DNA from 3 places in the Streptomyces sp. NPDC027672 genome. Region 1 is predicted to be linked to each of the others. Evidence: riboswitches for the same ligand, from Rfam matches in the RefSeq annotation. Region 1 holds a riboswitch; each other region holds the start of a gene.
The links. A riboswitch is a leader RNA that binds a small molecule or an ion and turns the genes downstream of it on or off. The one in region 1 is predicted to bind cobalamin.

Region 2: linked by a shared signal. The riboswitch ahead of ACZ4SV_RS01345 (ribonucleoside-diphosphate reductase subunit alpha) and the one ahead of nicT (Nickel transporter NicT) in region 1 are both predicted to bind cobalamin.
Region 3: linked by a shared signal. The riboswitch ahead of ACZ4SV_RS29160 (cobalamin biosynthesis protein) and the one ahead of nicT (Nickel transporter NicT) in region 1 are both predicted to bind cobalamin.

Annotation. Positions count from the first base shown of each region.
Region 1 covers NZ_JBVHSO010000006.1:201,291-207,217, forward strand. The annotation lists gene ACZ4SV_RS16740 (nucleoside hydrolase) at 1-558, shown strand, start outside; gene nicT (Nickel transporter NicT) at 574-1,656, opposite strand; cobalamin riboswitch at 1,684-1,867, opposite strand; gene ACZ4SV_RS16750 (ArsR/SmtB family transcription factor) at 1,946-2,296, shown strand; gene ACZ4SV_RS16755 (glycoside hydrolase family 13 protein) at 2,377-4,035, shown strand; gene ACZ4SV_RS16760 (DUF4142 domain-containing protein) at 4,032-4,769, opposite strand; gene ACZ4SV_RS16765 (MIP/aquaporin family protein) at 5,069-5,927, shown strand, end outside.
Region 2 covers NZ_JBVHSO010000001.1:301,297-307,223, reverse strand. The annotation lists gene ACZ4SV_RS01350 (ribonucleotide-diphosphate reductase subunit beta) at 1-874, opposite strand, end outside; gene ACZ4SV_RS01345 (ribonucleoside-diphosphate reductase subunit alpha) at 874-3,243, opposite strand; adenosylcobalamin-variant (AdoCbl-variant) riboswitch at 3,382-3,478, opposite strand; gene mctP (monocarboxylate uptake permease MctP) at 3,761-5,389, opposite strand; gene ACZ4SV_RS01335 (DUF3311 domain-containing protein) at 5,386-5,649, opposite strand; gene ACZ4SV_RS01330 (GntR family transcriptional regulator) at 5,783-5,927, opposite strand, start outside.
Region 3 covers NZ_JBVHSO010000014.1:50,413-56,339, forward strand. The annotation lists gene ACZ4SV_RS29140 (class II aldolase/adducin family protein) at 1-33, opposite strand, end outside; gene ACZ4SV_RS29145 (lysozyme) at 480-1,238, shown strand; gene ACZ4SV_RS29150 (inorganic phosphate transporter) at 1,382-2,689, shown strand; gene ACZ4SV_RS29155 (hypothetical protein) at 2,724-2,951, shown strand; cobalamin riboswitch at 3,142-3,282, shown strand; gene ACZ4SV_RS29160 (cobalamin biosynthesis protein) at 3,382-4,326, shown strand; gene ACZ4SV_RS29165 (cobyric acid synthase) at 4,323-5,867, shown strand; gene cobN (cobaltochelatase subunit CobN) at 5,864-5,927, shown strand, end outside.

The DNA.
Region 1 (5,927 bases):
CGCACCCACCCCGAGGTGACCCGGAACATCGAGCGGATCGTGTTCATGGGCGGCGCCGTGACCACCGGCAACGCGACCCCGGTCGCGGAGTTCAACGTCTGGCACGACCCGGAGGCGGCGGCCATCCTGCTCACGGCCGGTGTGCCGGTCACGATGTACGGCCTGGACGTGTTCACCCGGGTCGTGGTCCCCGCCGAGGAGGTGCACCGGCTGCGCGCGAGCGCCGAGCCCGGCACCCGGCTGGCCGGCGAACTCCTCGCCCACCGGCCCACCGCCCAGGGCGAGGCGCCGGAGGCCGAGGAGGCGGGCGGTCTCGGCGACGCGGGCGCGGTGTGCGCGGTCGCCGACCCGGCCGGCCTCACCACCCGGCGCCTGCCGGTCGAGGTCTCCCTCGCCCCCGGCCCCACCCGGGGCCAGACCGTCGTCGACCGCCGCCTGCGCCCCGGCGAGTCCGAACTCCACGAGGGCGGCCGCGAACGGGCCCTCGTGGACGTGGCGCTGGACGTGGACGTCGACCGGTACGTGCGGCTGTACCTGGAGACGGTGGCCCGGCCGTAGCGTCCGGGGCGGCGGTCAGCCCGAGTCGGCGGGGCGGGGGGTCCAGCGCTGTTCGACCTTGGCCACCTTCCAGTACGCCAGCGCCGCCGCCCACACCACCACGAACAGGCCGACGATGAGATAGCCGACGTTGTCCAGGTCCAGGCCGGCGATCCAGCCGGTGACCTCGTCGTGCAGGCCGAACTTCTCGTGCAGGACGCCGACCAGCTCGATGGTGCCGATGAAGAAGGCGACGGCGATGGACAGGCCGGTGATGGCGAGGTTGTAGAACACCTTGCGGACGGGGTTGGAGAAGGCCCACTGGTAGGCGAAGTTCATGAACGTGCCGTCGAGGGTGTCGAACAGGCTCATCCCGGCGGCGAACAGCAGCGGCAGGCACAGGATCGCGTACCAGGGCAGGCCGGCCGCCGCGCCCGAGCCCGCCATCACCATCAGCGTGACCTCCGTGGCCGTGTCGAAGCCCAGGCCGAAGAGGAAGCCCAGCGGGTACATCTGGCCGGGCCGGGAGACCGACTTCGTCAGCCGGCCGAGGACTCGGTTCATGAAACCGCGCGAGTCCAGGTGCGCCTCCAGCTCCCTCTCGTCGTAGGTGCCCGCGCGCATCGACCGGAACACCTTGAGGATGCCCGCCAGCGCGACCAGGTTCAGCGCGGCGATCAGGTACAGGAACGTGCCGGAGACCGTCGTGCCGAGGAAGCCGAGCACCTGGTGGGTGGCCGAGCCCTCGTTCATCACCTTGCCGGCCAGCGAGGTGCCGCCCGCGATCAGCAGGGCCAGCAGCACCACGACGCTGGAGTGGCCGAGCGCGAACCAGAAGCCCACCGACACCGGCCGCTTGCCGTCGGCCATCAGCTTGCGGGTGGTGTTGTCGATCGCCGCGATGTGGTCGGCGTCGAAGGCGTGCCGCATGCCGAGCGTGTAGGCGGTGATGCCGAGCCCGACCCCGAAGACGTCACCGCCGACCGTGTAGTGCTCGGGGGTGACGAGCAGGAAGAGGATGCCGAAGGCGACGGCGTGCAAGGCGACGATCACCGCCAGCAGTCCCGCCGTCTTGACGGTGTCCTCGCGTCGCCAGCGGAAGACAGCAGCATTGGCCATAGGTTCACGCTCCAGCACCTCGTGGATCACTTCGTGAGTGCCGTGGCCGGTCTCCTGGCTTACGGGTCGTGCGTCCGCCGTTCCTGCCTTCCCGGTCGTAGGACCAGTGGCCCGGCGCGTGCCGGACGGAACGGGAACTCCCCGATCACAGTGGCGAGGGCCGCGTCGACCTTGCATCGACTTCCCGAACACCACGGCCCGCCCACCGTAGAGGGGCACGTGGTTTCCTGCATAGCTGCGTACCTGCGCAGGTATTCAAGATCACACCGCTGCCTGGGAGGATGGGGGCATGCATCTCGTGCCTGCCGACCGTGCCGGCCGCCGGACCATCGACGGTCACCGGGTGTGCGAGGCGATCGCCGCCATCGGTGACGCCGGCCGTCTGCGCGGCTGGGCCGACCGCTTCTCGCTCCTGGCCGACGCCAACCGGCTCGCGCTGCTGCTCGCCCTGCACCGCACCGGCCCGCTGGCCGTCTCCGACCTCGCGATCGCCACGGGCATGAACGACCCGGCCGTCTCCCAGGCCCTGCGGCTGCTGCGGGCGGCCGGCGTGGTGGCGGGCGAGAAAGAGGGGCGCGTGGTGCGCTACCGGGTGGTGGACGCGGAGGTACAGGGCTTGTTGGAGCACTGCACCGCCTGACCGCGCGCGCGAAGGTTCCCTTTCCGGGCAAGGTGGACAGATACAGGTTCTGTACCGTCGTCCGTCCCTTGGGAGCCCGTATGGCCGACCTCTCGCCGGACCTCTCGTCCAGGAACCCCGACTGGTGGCGGCAGGCCGTCGTCTACCAGGTCTATCCGCGCAGCTTCGCCGACGCCGACGGAGACGGCCTCGGCGACCTGCGGGGCGTCACCGAGCGGCTGCACCACCTCGCCGCGCTCGGCGTGGACGCCCTGTGGCTGAGCCCGTTCTACCCGTCCGAGCTCGCCGACGGCGGCTACGACGTCATCGACCCGCGCGGGGTCGACGAACGCCTCGGCACCCTGGACGACTTCGACGCCCTGGTCGCCGAGGCGCACCGGCTCGGCCTGAAGGTCGTCGTGGACGTCGTCCCCAACCACACCTCCCACCTGCACCGCTGGTTCCAGGAGGCGCTGCGGGCCGGCCCCGGCTCGCCCGCCCGGGACCGGTACGTCTTCCGGCCCGGCCGGGGCGCGCACGGCGAACACCCGCCCACCGACTGGCAGTCCGTCTTCGGCGGCAGCGCCTGGCGCCGGGTGCCCGACGGCGAGTGGTACCTCCACCTCTTCGCCCCCGAACAGCCCGACCTCGCCTGGGACCACGAGGAGGTCCGCGCCGACTTCCGCGCCACCTTGCGCTTCTGGTCCGACCGGGGCGTCGACGGCTTCCGGGTGGACGTCGCCCACGGCATGGCCAAGGACCTCACCGAGCCGCTGCGCGACCTCGGCGACATCGGCGCGACCGGCGAGGCCGCCCTGCCCCGGATGGCACCGGGCAGCCACCCCTACTGGGACCGCGACGAGGTGCACGAGATCTACCGCGACTGGCGCAAGGTCTTCGACGCCTACAGCCCGCCGCGCACGGCCGTCGCCGAGGCCTGGGTGCCGGGCCCGCGCCGCGCGCTGTACGCCCGCCCGGACGAACTCGGCCAGGCGTTCAACTTCGAGTACCTGGAGGCGGGCTGGGACGCGGCGGAGCTGCGCGAGGTCATCACCGGCTCCCTGGCCACCGCCCGCTCCGCCGGGGCCTCCGCGACCTGGGTGCTGTCCAACCACGACGTCGTACGGCACGCCTCCCGGCTGATGCTGCCGCCCGGCACCGACCCGGCCGCCTGGCTGCTCTCCGGCGGCACGGCGCCCGCGGTCGACCCGGCGGCGGGGCTGCGCCGGGCCCGCGCGGCGACCCTGCTGATGCTGGCGCTGCCCGGCTCGGCCTATCTCTACCAGGGCGAGGAACTCGGGCTGCCCGAGGTCGCCGATCTGCCCACGGAGGTGCTCCAGGACCCGATCTGGGAGCAGACCGGCCATGTCCGCAAGGGCCGCGACGGCTGCCGGGTGCCGCTGCCGTGGACGACGACCGGACCGTCGTACGGCTTCGGGCCCGGGGCCGGCTGGCTGCCGCAGCCGGCGTCCTTCGCCGGCTACGCGGTGGAGGCGCAGGCCGGCACCGAGGGCTCCACGCTGGAGCTGTACCGCACGGCCCTGCGGCTGCGCCGCAAACTGCTGGCCGGCGAGACGCTGGACTGGGCGCCGGACGCGCCCGCCGACGTGCTGGACTTCCGCCGCACCGACGCCTGGCGCTGCGTCACCAACCTGGGTGCCGGACCGGTGCCGCTGCCGGCCGGTGAGGTCCTGCTGTCCAGCGCGCCGCTGCCGGCCGCCGGCACGCTGCCCCCGGACACCACCGTCTGGCTGGCCTAGGGCGTCCGGCCCGGGGCCGGCGCCGCCCCGGGGGTGCCGCCCGCGATGCCGTCGATGTCCACCGGTGTGGCGGTGGCCGTCGGCGGCGGGGTGAGCACCACCTGGGGCCGGCCGGCGGACGGGGGCGGCGGGGTCAGGTCGGAGTCGGGCAGCTTGGGCGGGGTGGTCTGCTGGAAGAGGGTCTGGTCGAAGTCGACCAGACCCGTCTTCTCCATCACCGTGATGTGGTCCAGGACGGTGTCGTTGGCCTGGTCGGCGAGGGCCCGCACCAGCGCGTTCTTGGTGGTGGAGCGGATCTTGGCGATCGTGTTGAAGATCGAGCCGTGCGTCATCCGCAGGATGTTCGCGAAGTCGGTGTCGAACCGCCGGCCGCTCTCCGCCTCCAACTGGCGCACGAAGCCCTGCTGCTGGGGACTGGCCACGTCGGGCAGCGTGATGTCCAGCATCGGCGCGATCTTCCGGCAGGTGGTGTCCAGCGCGGCGTGCCCGTCGATGAGATGCCGGCTGGCCGTGCGCACGCCCTCGGAGGCGCCCTTGCGCAGCCCGATCCGCCCGACCGGGTACTCCCACAGCCCGGCCGCCCGGACCTTCACCACGAAGTCCCGGTCCTGCTCGGTGAGCGGCCCCCACTGGGTGTCGGCGATGACGCGGTCCTGCGCGGTGGAGACCGTGCTCAGGCCGAGCATGCCCGGGTAGGCGAGCGCCGCGAGGGTGAGGGCCATCGCACCGCCCACGAACGCAGTTCCCGTCGCGTTCCGCGAAAAGCGCACCGTTCCTCCTGCTGGGGTCGCGTCCGGCGTTCGGACGCACAGCAGTACGGACGCGGGGGCCGTCCGTATCAGCGTCGCGGGCAAAGAATCCTCCCGGTCCGCTGACCGGAGGCCGAACGCTCCCGCGGGACCGCGGCGGTCCTCTTCCGGACGGCCGGAGCGGGTTCCTGTACGGGTGATGCGGGACGTTCACCCTGCACGGCGTGGCTTTATGCCTCAATATAGGGACATTGGCCGCACTGCTCTCTTCAAAGGGGGCCTCCATGGCTGTCGACATCCCCGCGCTCGTCAAGCCGTCCCGTCTCAGAAGCCGGGGCGGCCTGCTGGGCGAGTGCCTGGCGGAGTTCCTCGGGACCTTCGTCCTCATCTGCTTCGGCTGCGGTGTGGTCGCGATGGCGGTCGCCGCACTCCCCGGTTCCGGCCGGGCCGCCACCCCCACCACGATCTTCCTGGCCGCCGGCGACTGGCTGCTCGTCACCTGGGGCTGGGCCCTGGCCGTCATGTTCGGCGTCTACGTCGCCGGCGGCGTCAGCGGCGCCCACCTCAACCCGGCGGTGACCCTCGCCATGGCCCTGCGCCGGGGCTTCGCCTGGGCCAAGGTCCTGCCCTACTGGTTCGCCCAGGTCGTCGGCGCGCTCACCGGGGCGGCGCTGGTCTACCTCGTCTACCACGACGCGATCAACACCTTCGACCGCACGGTGACGGCACCGAAGGTCGACGGGCACACGAACACCACGTTCTCGATCTTCGCGACCTTCCCGGCCCCGTACTTCCACGGCGGCATCTGGGGCCCGCTGATCGACCAGATCGTCGGCACGGCCCTGCTGCTCATGCTGATCGCCGCCGTCATCGACCTGCGCAACCAGGCCGTGCGGGCCAACCTCGGGCCGCTGGTCATCGGCTTCGCCGTGGCCGCCATCGGCATGTCCTACGGCGCCAACGCGGGCTACGCGATCAACCCGGCCCGTGACTTCGGCCCGCGCCTGTTCACCTACGCGGCCGGCTGGGGCAGTCTGGCGTTCCCCGGCAGCGTGTCCGGTTCCTTCAGCGCCTACTGGTGGATCCCCATCGTCGGCCCGCTGATCGGCGGGGCGATCGGCATCCTGGTCTACGACCTGTTCA
Region 2 (5,927 bases), on a different contig from region 1:
GCGCGAAGCCGAGGCGGGTGAGGCGCTGGTCGGCGACGCACTCCAGGTACTGGCGCATGGACTCGGTGTTCATACCGGGCAGGCCGTCGCCGCACAGGTCGCGGGCGAACTGCAGCTCGGCGGTGACGGCCTCCCGCAGCATGTCGGTGACCTGCTGCTGGAGCCGGTCGTCGAAGAGGTCCGGCTCCTCCTTGCGGACGGTGTCGACCACGTCGAAGGCGAAGCTCATGTGCATCGTCTCGTCGCGGAAGACCCAGTTGGTGCCGGTGGCCAGGCCGTGCAGGAGACCGCGGCTGCGGAACCAGTAGACGTAGGCGAAGGCGCCGTAGAAGAAGAGCCCCTCGATGCAGGCGGCGAAGCAGATCAGGTTGAGCAGGAAACGGCGGCGCTCGGCCTTGGTCTCCAGCCGGTCGATCTTCTCCACCTCGTCGATCCACCGGAAGCAGAACTCGGCCTTCTCGCGGATGGAGGGGATGTTCTCGACCGCGGCGAAGGCGGCGGCGCGGTCCTCCGGATCGGGCAGGTAGGTGTCCAGGAGGGTCAGGTAGAACTGGACGTGGACGGCTTCCTCGAAGAGCTGCCGGGACAGGTAGAGGCGGGCTTCGGGGGAGTTGATGTGCTTGTAGAGCGTGAGCACGAGGTTGTTGGCGACGATGGAGTCGCCGGTCGCGAAGAAGGCGACGAGCCGGCCGATGAGGTGCTGCTCCTCGGCGGTGAGCCTGGCCAGGTCGGTGACGTCGGAGTGGAGGTCGACTTCCTCGACGGTCCAGGTGTTCTTGATGGCGTCCCGGTAGCGCTCGTAGAAGTCCGGGTAGCGCATCGGGCGCAGCGTCAGCTCGAAGCCGGGGTCGAGCAGGTGGGTGTTACGGGACATTACTGGCAGGCCTCGCAGGACTCGGGGTTTTCCAGGGAGCAGGCGACCGCATCGGTATCCGGGGCGGCCTGCGCGGGGACGGCGGGCTGCGCCTGGGCGGCGCGGGCGATGCGCGTCGCGGGACGCGAGCGCAGGTAGTACGTCGTCTTGAGCCCGGACTTCCAGGCGTACGCGTACATCGAGGAGAGCTTGCCGATGGTCGGCGTCTCCAGGAACAGGTTCAGCGACTGCGCCTGGTCCAGGAACGGGGTGCGGGCGGCGGCCATGTCGATCAGGCCGCGCTGCGGGATCTCCCAGGCCGTGCGGTACAGCGCCCGGACGTCCTCGGGGATCCAGCGGAAGTCCTGCACGGAGCCGTTGGCCTCGCGCAGGGCCTCGCGGGTGCGGGCGTCCCACACGCCCAGTTCCTTCAGGTCCCGCACCAGGTAGGAGTTGACCTGGAGGAACTCACCGGACAGGGTCTCGCGCTTGAACAGGTTGGAGACCTGCGGCTCGATGCACTCGTACACCCCCGCGATGGACGCGATGGTGGCGGTCGGCGCGATCGCCAGGAGCAGCGCGTTGCGCAGGCCGGTCCGCGCGATCCGGGCGCGCAGCGCCTCCCAGCGCTCGGGCCAGGCGAACTCGACCCCGTAGTGGTCGGGGTGCAGGACGCCCCGGGCCGTACGGGTCTTCTCCCAGGCGGGCAGCGGGCCGTTGCGCTCGGCGAGGCCGGCGGACGCCTCGTAGGCCGCGAGCATGATCCGCTCGGCGATCCGGGTGGAGAGCTGCCTGGCCTCCGCGGAGTCGAAGGGCAGCCGTAGCTGGAAGAAGACGTCCTGGAGCCCCATCGCGCCGAGGCCCACCGGCCGCCACCTGGCGTTGGAGCGGCCCGCCTGCTCGGTCGGGTAGAAGTTGATGTCGACCACGCGGTCCAGGAAGGTCACGGCCGTGCGGACGGTGTCGTCCAGCCGCTCCCAGTCGATGTCCCCGTCGCGCACGAAGGCGCCCAGGTTCACCGACCCCAGGTTGCAGACGGCGGTCTCGCCGTCGTCGGTGACCTCCAGGATCTCCGTGCAGAGGTTGGAGGAGTGGACGACGTGGCCGGGCTCGGCGGTCTGGTTGGCGGTGCGGTTGGCGGCGTCCTTGAAGGTCATCCAGCCGTTGCCGGTCTGCGCCAGGGTCCGCATCATCCGGCCGTACAGCTCCCGCGCCGGCAGCGTCTTCCTGGCCAGGCCGGCGGCCTCGGCCCGGCGGTAGGCGGCGTCGAACTCCTCGCCCCACAGATCCACCAGCTCGGGCACGTCGGCCGGGGAGAACAGCGACCAGGACGCGTCGGCGGCGACCCGGCGCATGAACTCGTCCGGCACCCAGTGGGCCAGATTGAGGTTGTGCGTACGGCGGGCGTCCTCACCGGTGTTGTCCCGCAGCTCCAGGAACTCCTCGAGGTCGGAGTGCCAGGTCTCCAGGTAGACCGCCGCAGCGCCCTTGCGCCGGCCGCCCTGGTTCACCGCGGCGACCGAGGCGTCCAGGGTCTTCAGGAACGGCACGATGCCGTTGGAGTGCCCGTTCGTGCCCCGGATCAGCGAACCGCGCGAGCGGACGCGGGAGTAGGACAGCCCGATGCCGCCGGCGTGCTTCGACAGCCGGGCCACCTGGTGGTAGCGGTCGTAGATGGAGTCCAGCTCGTCCAGCGGGGAGTCCAGCAGATAGCAGGACGACATCTGAGGGTGGCGGGTGCCGGAGTTGAACAGGGTGGGGGAGGAGGGCAGGTAGTCCAGGCGGCTCATCAGCCGGTAGAGCGAGGCGACCTCGTCCACGGAGCGGACCGTGTCGTCCTCGGCCAGACCGCTCGCCACCCGCAGCATGAAGTGCTGGGGCGTCTCGATCACCTTGCGGGTGATCGGGTGGCGCAGCAGGTAGCGGCTGTGCAGGGTGCGCAGGCCGAAGTAGCCGAAGCGGTCGTCGGCGCCGTCCGCCACGGCGTCACCGGCCAGCGCGTCCAGCCGCCCGGCGTGCAGCCGGACGAAGTCCGCCGTGCGGTCGGCGATCAGGCCCTCGCGGTGCCCGACCGCGACGGACTCGGTGAAGGACGTCACCCCCTGCGAGGCGGCCTCGTCCCGGATCGCGAGCGTCAGCAGCCGGGCGGCCAGCCGGGAGTAGGCGGGGTCCTCGGCGATCAGGCCTGCGGCGGCCTCCGTCGCCAGCTCGCGCAGCTCCGCCTCGTCGGCCCGCGCGGACCGTCCGCGCAGCGCGGCGGCGGCGACCCGGCCGGGGTCGGCGTCGGGCAGATCGGCGGTCAGCTCGGTCAGGGTCCGCAGCAGAGCGGCACCGGGACCGTCGGTCTCCGGTGCGCTGACCGGAGCCGGGTCGGCTGGCGCGATGGTCACGTGGGGATCTCCCTCGCTCGGCACGGGGCCAGGCGGAGGGCAGGAGACGACCACGAGCACGCACGGCGCGCCGCGTCCCCCGGCCCACTCCACGAGGCCCGGACGTCGGAACACACCCGGGCCGGACGGCCGGGTGGGCTGACGGCAGGCGCTCGGACTCGACTGGCGCGCGGACGCGCCGGCACACCGTTGCGGGACAGTTCCGGATTCGCACCGGATTCCCCTGCGGCGACAGCGAGGACGAGCATACATCTAGTGCCGGGCTGTCCTTGCACCCCCAGATGTTGTGTCGCCGCGCCCGGGGGCCACCCGGACACGGGCGTCGGCGCCCCGCGCCCGCCCGGCCCGGGTGTGTTCCGGCGCCCGGCCCTGGGCCGCGCGGCCGACCGCGGGCGCCCCGGTCCCGGCCGCTCCGCCGAGTCCGCCGCAGGGTACGGCGACGGGCCGCCGGAAGCCTCGCTTCCGGCGGCCCGTCGCGGGTGCTACCCGGTGCCGTCCGCGCCCTTCAGGGCCTGTCTCAGTGACTGGCGCCTGCCGTCGCAGGCGGCAGCTCCACCTGGACACCGGGGTCGCCGGAGTCCGCCGTGTAGTCCTCCGGCCTGGTCTCGTCGATGCCCTCGGGGGCCTTCACGGCCTTCAGGACGACCGTCAGGACCACGGTGACCAGGACGTTCAGCGCGAACGCCGTCATGCCGATGTAGCCGATCTCACCGATGCCGGGGATCTCCTTGGCGTTGCCGCCGAAGTGCTTCTGCGTCGGCGAGGCGATGCCGTACGCGGCGACCGTGCCGTACACCATGCCGACCGCCCAGCCGGCCAGCAGCGCCCAGCGGTGGAACCAGCGGGTGAACAGGCCGCCGACCAGGGCCGGGAACGTCTGCAGGATCCAGATGCCGCCCAGGAGCTGGAAGTTGATGGCGACGGTCTTGTCCATGGTGAGGACGAAGATCAGGGCGCCGACCTTCACCAGCAGCGAGACCAGCTTGGAGACCTTGGTCTCCTGCGCCGGTGTGGCGTCCGGCTTGATGAAGTCCTTGTAGATGTTGCGGGTGAAGAGGTTGGCCGCCGCGATGGACATGATCGCCGCCGGGACCAGCGCGCCGATACCGATCGCCGCGAACGCCACGCCCGTGAACCAGTCCGGGAACATGTCCTCGAACAGCTGCGGGATGGCCAACTGCCCGTTGTCGACCTTCACTCCGGCCGCGATCGCCATGAAGCCCAGCAGGGCCAGCAGGCCGAGCATCAGGGAGTACAGCGGCAGGATCGTGGTGTTGCGGCGGATCACCTCACGGCTCTTGGACGACAGGGTCGCGGTGATCGAGTGCGGGTACATGAACAGCGCGAGCGCGGAGCCGAGGGCCAGCGTGGCATACGTCCACTGGCCCGCCTCGGCCGGCGCGAGCGCCCCGCGCGGTTTGTGGGTGACCGGGTTGACCTGGCTGAACGCGTGCCCGGCCTTGGCGAAGATGTCGTCGAACCCGCCCAGCTTGATGGGGATGTAGATGATCGCCACCGCGATGACGAGGTAGATCAGCCCGTCCTTGACGAACGCGATCAGCGCGGGCGCGCGCAGACCGGAGGAGTACGTGTAGGCCGCCAGCACGCCGAAGGCGATGAGCAGCGGCAGGTCCTTCACGAACCAGTTGGTGTCCTCGCCGCCGCCGACGCCCATCACGTCCAGCACCGCCTGGATGCCGACGAGCTGGAGCGCGATGTACGGCATCGTCGCCAGGATGCCGGTCACCGCCACCGCCAGCGACAGCCCCTTCGAGCCGAACCGGCCGCGCACGAAGTCGGAGGTGGTGACGTATCCGTGGCGGTGCGAGACCGACCACAGGCGGGGCAGGAAGGTGAAGATCAGCGGGTACACCAGGATCGTGTACGGCACCGCGAAGAAGCCGGACGCGCCCGCCGCGTAGATCGCCGCCGGTACGGCGACGAAGGTGTACGCCGTGTACAGGTCGCCGCCGAGCAGGAACCAGGTGATCCAGGTGCCGAAGGACCGTCCGCCCAGGCCCCATTCGTCCAGGGAGTGCTCGTTCTCGGCCCGGCGCCAGCGCGCGGCCAGGAAGCCCAGGACCGTGACGGCCAGGAAGAAGAAGATGAAGACGCCGAGCGCGACGCCGTTGACGCCGTCCTTCACCGTCCGGCACCGCCCCTCGTGGTCGCGCGGGCCTGCTGGTCACGCTGCCAGAGCTTGTACGCCAGCATGGTCAGCGCGGTGGAGATCAGCACCCAGAGCATCTGGTACCAGTAGAAGAACGGCACCCCGATGAACGTGGGGTCCACCTTGGCGTAGGAGCCGACCCACAGCATCGCCACGAAGGGCGCCACGAGACACACGGCGATGATCACCCTGACCGGTGTCACCACCGGTGGTCTCACTTCAGGTGTTTCGGACATCCACGGCTCCGTCCCCTCGCTGATCACCTGTGCAATGAGCAGGCAATCTAGGTGACGGAATCGGGACGGCGGAAGCCCTCGTCCGCATATCGGTATACCGATTCAGCGAACGCATCCGGACGTTATCGTGCCGTTACTCCACCGGCCGCTTCAGCCGGGCCACGAACTTGTACCGGTCCCCGCGGTACACCGACCGCACCCACTCCACCGGCTTGCCCTCGAGGTCCAGCGAGTGACGGGACAGCATCAGCATCGGCAGGCCCACGTCGGTGCCGAGC
Region 3 (5,927 bases), on a different contig from region 1:
TCCGTCGTCCGTGTTCTGTCGCCGTTCAGCCATGTGCCGATCCTGCCAGCCGGCCGCCGGACGGGCGGGGTCGGCCGAACGGGCTGATTCCGGTGCGAAACGCCTGAAATCTGCCCACATCGCGTGACCGACCGGCCTTCAATGATCCCGCTTGCCCACGGGGCGACCGCCGCCCGTGCGGGCGAGGGGCGCCCGAAGTCCGCCACCCCGGGAGACGCATGCCCCGCGACCACACCCTTGCCCGCCGCCGCGCCGGTGTCCTGGCGACGGCCACGGTGGTGGCCCTCGCCGTCACGGGCACCGCCACCGCGTCGGCCGGGCCGCCGGTGCCCGCCGAGGCTCCGGTGCCCGCCGAGGCTCCGGTGGCCCCCGGGGCGACGGTGACTCCCAAGGTTCCGACTCCCGAGGCGAGAGTGACGGCCAAGGCGGCGGCCCCCGAGGCGAGAGTGACAGCCAAGGCGGCGGCCCCCGCGGCCGGGGTGACCGCCGGGGCCACGGTGACGGCGGGCGCCCGGCCGGCGGCCGGGTTCCCGGGGCCGGCCGGGCCCGCGGAGCGGACCGGGTCGCTGCGGGCGCAGTCCCCGGCGGCCAAGCTGCCGAAGGGGCCCAGGGGCCATGACGTCTCCTCGCACCAGAAGCGCGTGAACTGGCCGGCCGCCCGCTCCAAGGGCGCGCGGTTCGTCTACGTCAAGGCGACCGAGTCCACGACCTACCGCAATCCCTACTTCTCCGGGCAGTACACCGGCGCCCGTGACGCCGGGCTGCTGCGGGGCGCGTACCACTTCGCCCTGCCGGACCGGTCCTCGGGCACCCGGCAGGCGGCGTACTTCGTGGAGCACGGCGGCGGCTGGCGGGCGGACGGCTGGACGCTGCCGCCGGCGCTCGACATCGAGTACAACCCGTACAGCGCGACGCGCCGGTGCTACGGGCTGGGCAAGGCGCAGATGGTCCGCTGGATCCGCGCGTTCAGCGACGAGGTCAGGCGGCGGACGGGCCGGCGCCCGGTGATCTACACGACGACGCAGTGGTGGAAGCTGTGCACCGGCAACAGCCGTGCCTTCTCCAAGAACCACCCGCTGTGGATCGCCCGGCACGGCACCTCCCGGCCGGGCACGCTGCCCGGCGGCTGGCAGTACTGGACGTTCTGGCAGTACGGCGCGGCGGGCACGCTGCCGGGTGACCAGAATCTCTTCAACGGGACCCTGGACCGGCTGCGGATCTTCGCCCGGGACCGGTAGCCAAGGGGCGCCCGGCCCGACGGCGCGAAGCGGAACCCGGGGCACGTGTTTCGGACACGCATGCGCCCGTCCCAGTTCATCTTCCGTTCACCCAGCTTGCCTACGTTCGACCAGCCAACGACCTCGAACGATTGCCTGGGTAAATGGAAAGCTTCTCGCTGATCCTCGCGATTGTGGTGGTAACCGCTCTCGCGTTCGATTTCACGAACGGTTTCCACGACACCGCCAACGCGATGGCCACCACCATCAGCACAGGCGCCCTGAAGCCCAAGATCGCGGTGGCCATGTCCGCCGGCCTCAATCTTGTGGGCGCCTTCCTCTCCGTGGAGGTCGCGAACACGATCTCCAAGGGTCTCGTCGACGAGAGCGGCATCCGTCCCGAGGTCATCTTCGCCGCCCTGGTGGGCGCGATCCTCTGGAACCTGCTGACCTGGCTGGTGGGCCTGCCCTCCAGCTCCTCGCACGCCCTGATGGGCGGCCTGGTGGGCGCCACCGTCGCCTCCGCCGGCTTCGGCGCCGTCCACGGCGAGGTGCTGGTCACCAAGGTGCTGCTGCCGGCCGTCGCCGCGCCGGTCGTGGCGGGCCTCGCCTCGCTGCTGGCCACCCGCCTCTCCTACGGCATCGGCGGCGGCGCCGACGACCAGGCCACCCGCAAGGGCTACCGCGCCGGCCAGATCGCCTCCGCCGGCCTGGTCTCCCTCGCCCACGGCACCAACGACGCCCAGAAGACGATGGGCATCATCACCCTCGCCCTGATCGCGGGCGGCGCCATCAGCCCCGGTTCCAACCCTCCCACCTGGGTGATCCTCTCCGCGGGTATGGCCATCGCGCTCGGCACCTACATCGGCGGCTGGCGGATCATCCGCACCATGGGCACCGGTCTGACCGACCTGGAGCCGCGCCAGGGCTTCGCCGCGCAGACCAGCGCCGCGACCGCCATCCTGGCCTCCTCCCACCTCGGCTTCTCCCTCTCCACCACCCATGTCGTCTCCGGCTCGGTGATGGGCGCGGGGCTCGGCCGCAAGGGCGGCGTGGTCCGCTGGTCCACCGCGACCCGCATGGCCGTCGCCTGGGTGCTCACCCTGCCGGCCGCCGCGCTGGTCGGCGCGGGCGCCGAGGCCGTCACCGGCCTGGGTGACGGGGGCACCGCCGCCGTCGCCGTCTTCCTGGTCGCCGCGAGCGCCGCGATCTGGAAGATCTCCCGCCGCGAGGTCGTCGACCACACCAACGTGGTCGCCGGGACCGAGGAGCCGGCCGGTGTGGTCACCACCGCCATCGCCGCGGTGACCCCGCCGCCCGCCGGCACGGTCACCGCCCACGTGCCGGCCCAGGCCGCCGGGAGCCTGACGGCCAGGGTCACCACGGACCTGACGCCCGCCGGTCTGACGGCCACGATCCCCGCCCCGGCAGCCGAGCCGGCCCCGGCCGTCCCGCCGGCCGCCACGGTCTGACCCCGAGCACCCGGTTACTGAAGGAAGCATCCCCATGACAATCGACTGGGCGGCCCTCGGCTCCGTCTTCGGCGTCAGCGTCGCGTTCACGGTGGGCGTGGTGGCGCTGTTCACCCTCGGCATCAACGGCCTGTCCCGCCGCGAGCGGGCCGCGGCCCAGGGCGGTTCCGCCGCCTTCGCCGTCACCGGCGCCTACGTCTGCTTCGCGGCCTGCGCGGCGGCGGTGGCCTACGGCATCCACCTGATCACGGCCAAGGGCTGACCGCCGGTCCCCGGTCCCCGGTCCGCGCCCAGCGCCCCCGTTCGCCCCGTTCTTCCCGTACGCCCCGCTGAACCGGCGGGGCGTACGCGTGCTCGCGGGGCCCGTGCGGCAGGGCGCCCGCAGCCGTCCGGCACCCCGGCGATGTGGGCCTCAGCACAGTCGGGCATCCCAGGTCAAAGGCGAGTTGACGGCCGTTCCGGGCGCGTGGTGGACTGCCCAGGCCATCTACGGCGGCAGGAGAGGAAGCCGGTGCGAATCCGGCGCGGTCCCGCCACTGTCACCGGGGAAGAACCCCCGGGAGCCAGGAACTCTCACCGCCGATTTCGTCGAACCAGGGCGTGGACACCCTGAGTGAGGACATGAATCGCCATGCTCGGCTGCCCGAGGACCCGTACCAGGACCGCTCCCGCGCCCACGGCCGGCTGAGCCGATGGGTGCCGATCGCACATATGCGTACGGTGCCGCCGCCGGCCTCCTCGGTGATCTGCTCCTCGGCGATCCGCGCCGCGGGCATCCGGTCGCCGCGTTCGGCCGGGCGGCCACGGCCGTGGAAGGCGCCTTGTGGCACGACCACCGCGGCTGGGGCGCCGTGCACACCGTCGTGTGCGCCGGTGGCGCCGTCGCTCTGGGCGCGCTGGCCGTCCGTGCCGTACGCCCCTGTCCCGCCGCCTCCGTCGCGCTGACCGCCGCCGCCACCTGGGCCGTGGTGGGCGGCACCTCGCTCGCCCGGGAGGCCCGTGCCGTCGGCCGCGCCCTGGAGGCGGGCGACCTCGAGGCCGCCCGCGCCCGGCTGCCCCACCTGTGCGGCCGGGACCCGCAGGCGCTGGACGCCGACGGCATCGCCCGGGCCGTGGTCGAGTCGGTCGCCGAGAACACCTCCGACGCCGTGGTCGGCGCGCTGGTGTGGGGAGCGGTGGCCGGGGTCCCGGGGCTGCTCGGGTTCCGTGCGGTCAACACCCTGGACGCGATGGTGGGTCACAAGTCGCCCCGCCACCGGCGCTACGGCTGGGCCTCCGCCCGCCTCGACGACGTCGCCGGCTGGCCCGGGGCCCGGCTGACCGCCGTGCTCGCCGCCGTGGCCGGACCGGACCCGCGGGGCGCCCTGCGCGCCTGGCGGGCCGACGCGCGCCGGCACCCCAGCCCCAACGCCGGTCCCGTGGAGGCCTCCTTCGCCGGCGCCCTCGGTGTCCGGCTGGGCGGCACGCTGTCCTACGGCGGCCGGGTCGAGCACCGGCCCGTGCTCAACGGCGGTGCCGGACGGCCGGTCCGGGTCACCGACATCGACCGGGCCGTACGGCTCTCCCGCCGCGTCGGCCTGCTCGCCCTGGGCGCCACGGCCGCCGCGCGCGCACTCCTGAAGGGACGTGGGAAGTGAACGGTGGTCTCCTCGTGGCCGGCACCACCTCCGACGCCGGCAAGAGCGTCGTGACGGCCGGTATCTGCCGCTGGCTGGTGCGCCAGGGCGTGAAGGTGGCGCCGTTCAAGGCGCAGAACATGTCCCTGAACTCGTTCGTGACGCGCCAGGGCGCGGAGATCGGCCGGGCGCAGGCCATGCAGGCCCAGGCGTGCCGGATCGAGCCGACCGCGCTGATGAACCCGGTGCTGCTCAAGCCCGGCGGCGAGCAGAGCAGCCAGGTCGTGCTGCTCGGCAAGCCGGTGGGCGAGCTGAGCGCGCGCGGCTACCACGGCGGGCGCCAGCAGCGGCTGCTGGGCACGGTGCTGGACTGCCTGGCCGAGTTGCGGGGCACGTATGACGCGGTGATCTGCGAGGGCGCGGGCAGTCCGGCCGAGATCAACCTGCGGCGGACCGACATCGTCAACATGGGTATCGCGCGGGGCGCGCGGCTGCCGGTGCTCGTCGTCGGCGACATCGACCGCGGCGGCGTCTTCGCCTCGTTCTTCGGCACGGTCGCCCTGCTCTCGCCCGAGGACCAGGAACTGGTCGCCGGGTTCCTGGTGAACAAGTTCCGCGGTGACGTCTCCCTGCTGGAACCGGGCCTGGAGATGCTGCGCGGCCTCACCGGGCGGCGGACGTACGGCGTGCTGCCGTTCCGGCACGGGCTCGGCATCGACGAGGAGGACGGGATGGGGGTCCCCCCGCGCGAGCGCAGCCGAGCGTGGGGGAGGGTCTCGCTGCGCGGCACGGTGCGCGAGTCCGCGGTGACTCCCCCGGTCGGCGCGGACGTCCTGCGGGTCGCGGTGTGCGCGATCCCGCTGATGTCCAACTTCACCGACGTGGACGCGCTGGCCGCCGAACCGGGTGTCGTGGTGCGGTTCGTGGACCGCCCGGAGGAGCTGGCGGACGCCGACCTGGTGGTGGTCCCGGGCACCCGCGGCACCGTGCGGGCCCTGGCGTGGCTGCGCGAACGCGGCCTCGCCGACGCCCTGGTCCGCCGGGCGGCCGAGGGGCGCCCGGTCCTCGGGGTGTGCGGCGGCTTCCAGATCCTCGGCGAGCACATCGAGGACGAGGTGGAGTCGCGGGCCGGCGCCGTGCCCGGTCTCGGCGTGCTGCCCGTCCGGGTGCGCTTCGCCCGCGAGAAGACCCTCACCCGGCCGAGCGGGACGGCCCTCGGCGAGCGGGTCGACGGCTACGAGATCCACCACGGCGTGGCCACGGTCACCGGCGGCGAACCCTTCCTGGACGGCTGCCGGGTCGGCCAGACCTGGGGCACCCACTGGCACGGCTCGCTGGAGTCGGACGGTTTCCGGCGGGCGTTCCTGCGCGAGGTGGCCGCCGCCGCGGGCCGCCGCTTCGTGCCCGCGCCGGACACCTCCTTCGCCGCGCTGCGCGAGGAGCAGCTCGACCGGCTCGGCGACCTGATCGAACAGCACGCGGACACGGACGCGCTGTGGCGGCTCATCGAGTCGGGCGCGCCGCAAGGACTGCCTTTCATTCCACCGGGAGCGCCCGCATGAGCACAGTGTTGTTGTTGTCGACCGCCGACACGGATCTGCTGGCGGCCCGGGCCTCCGGCG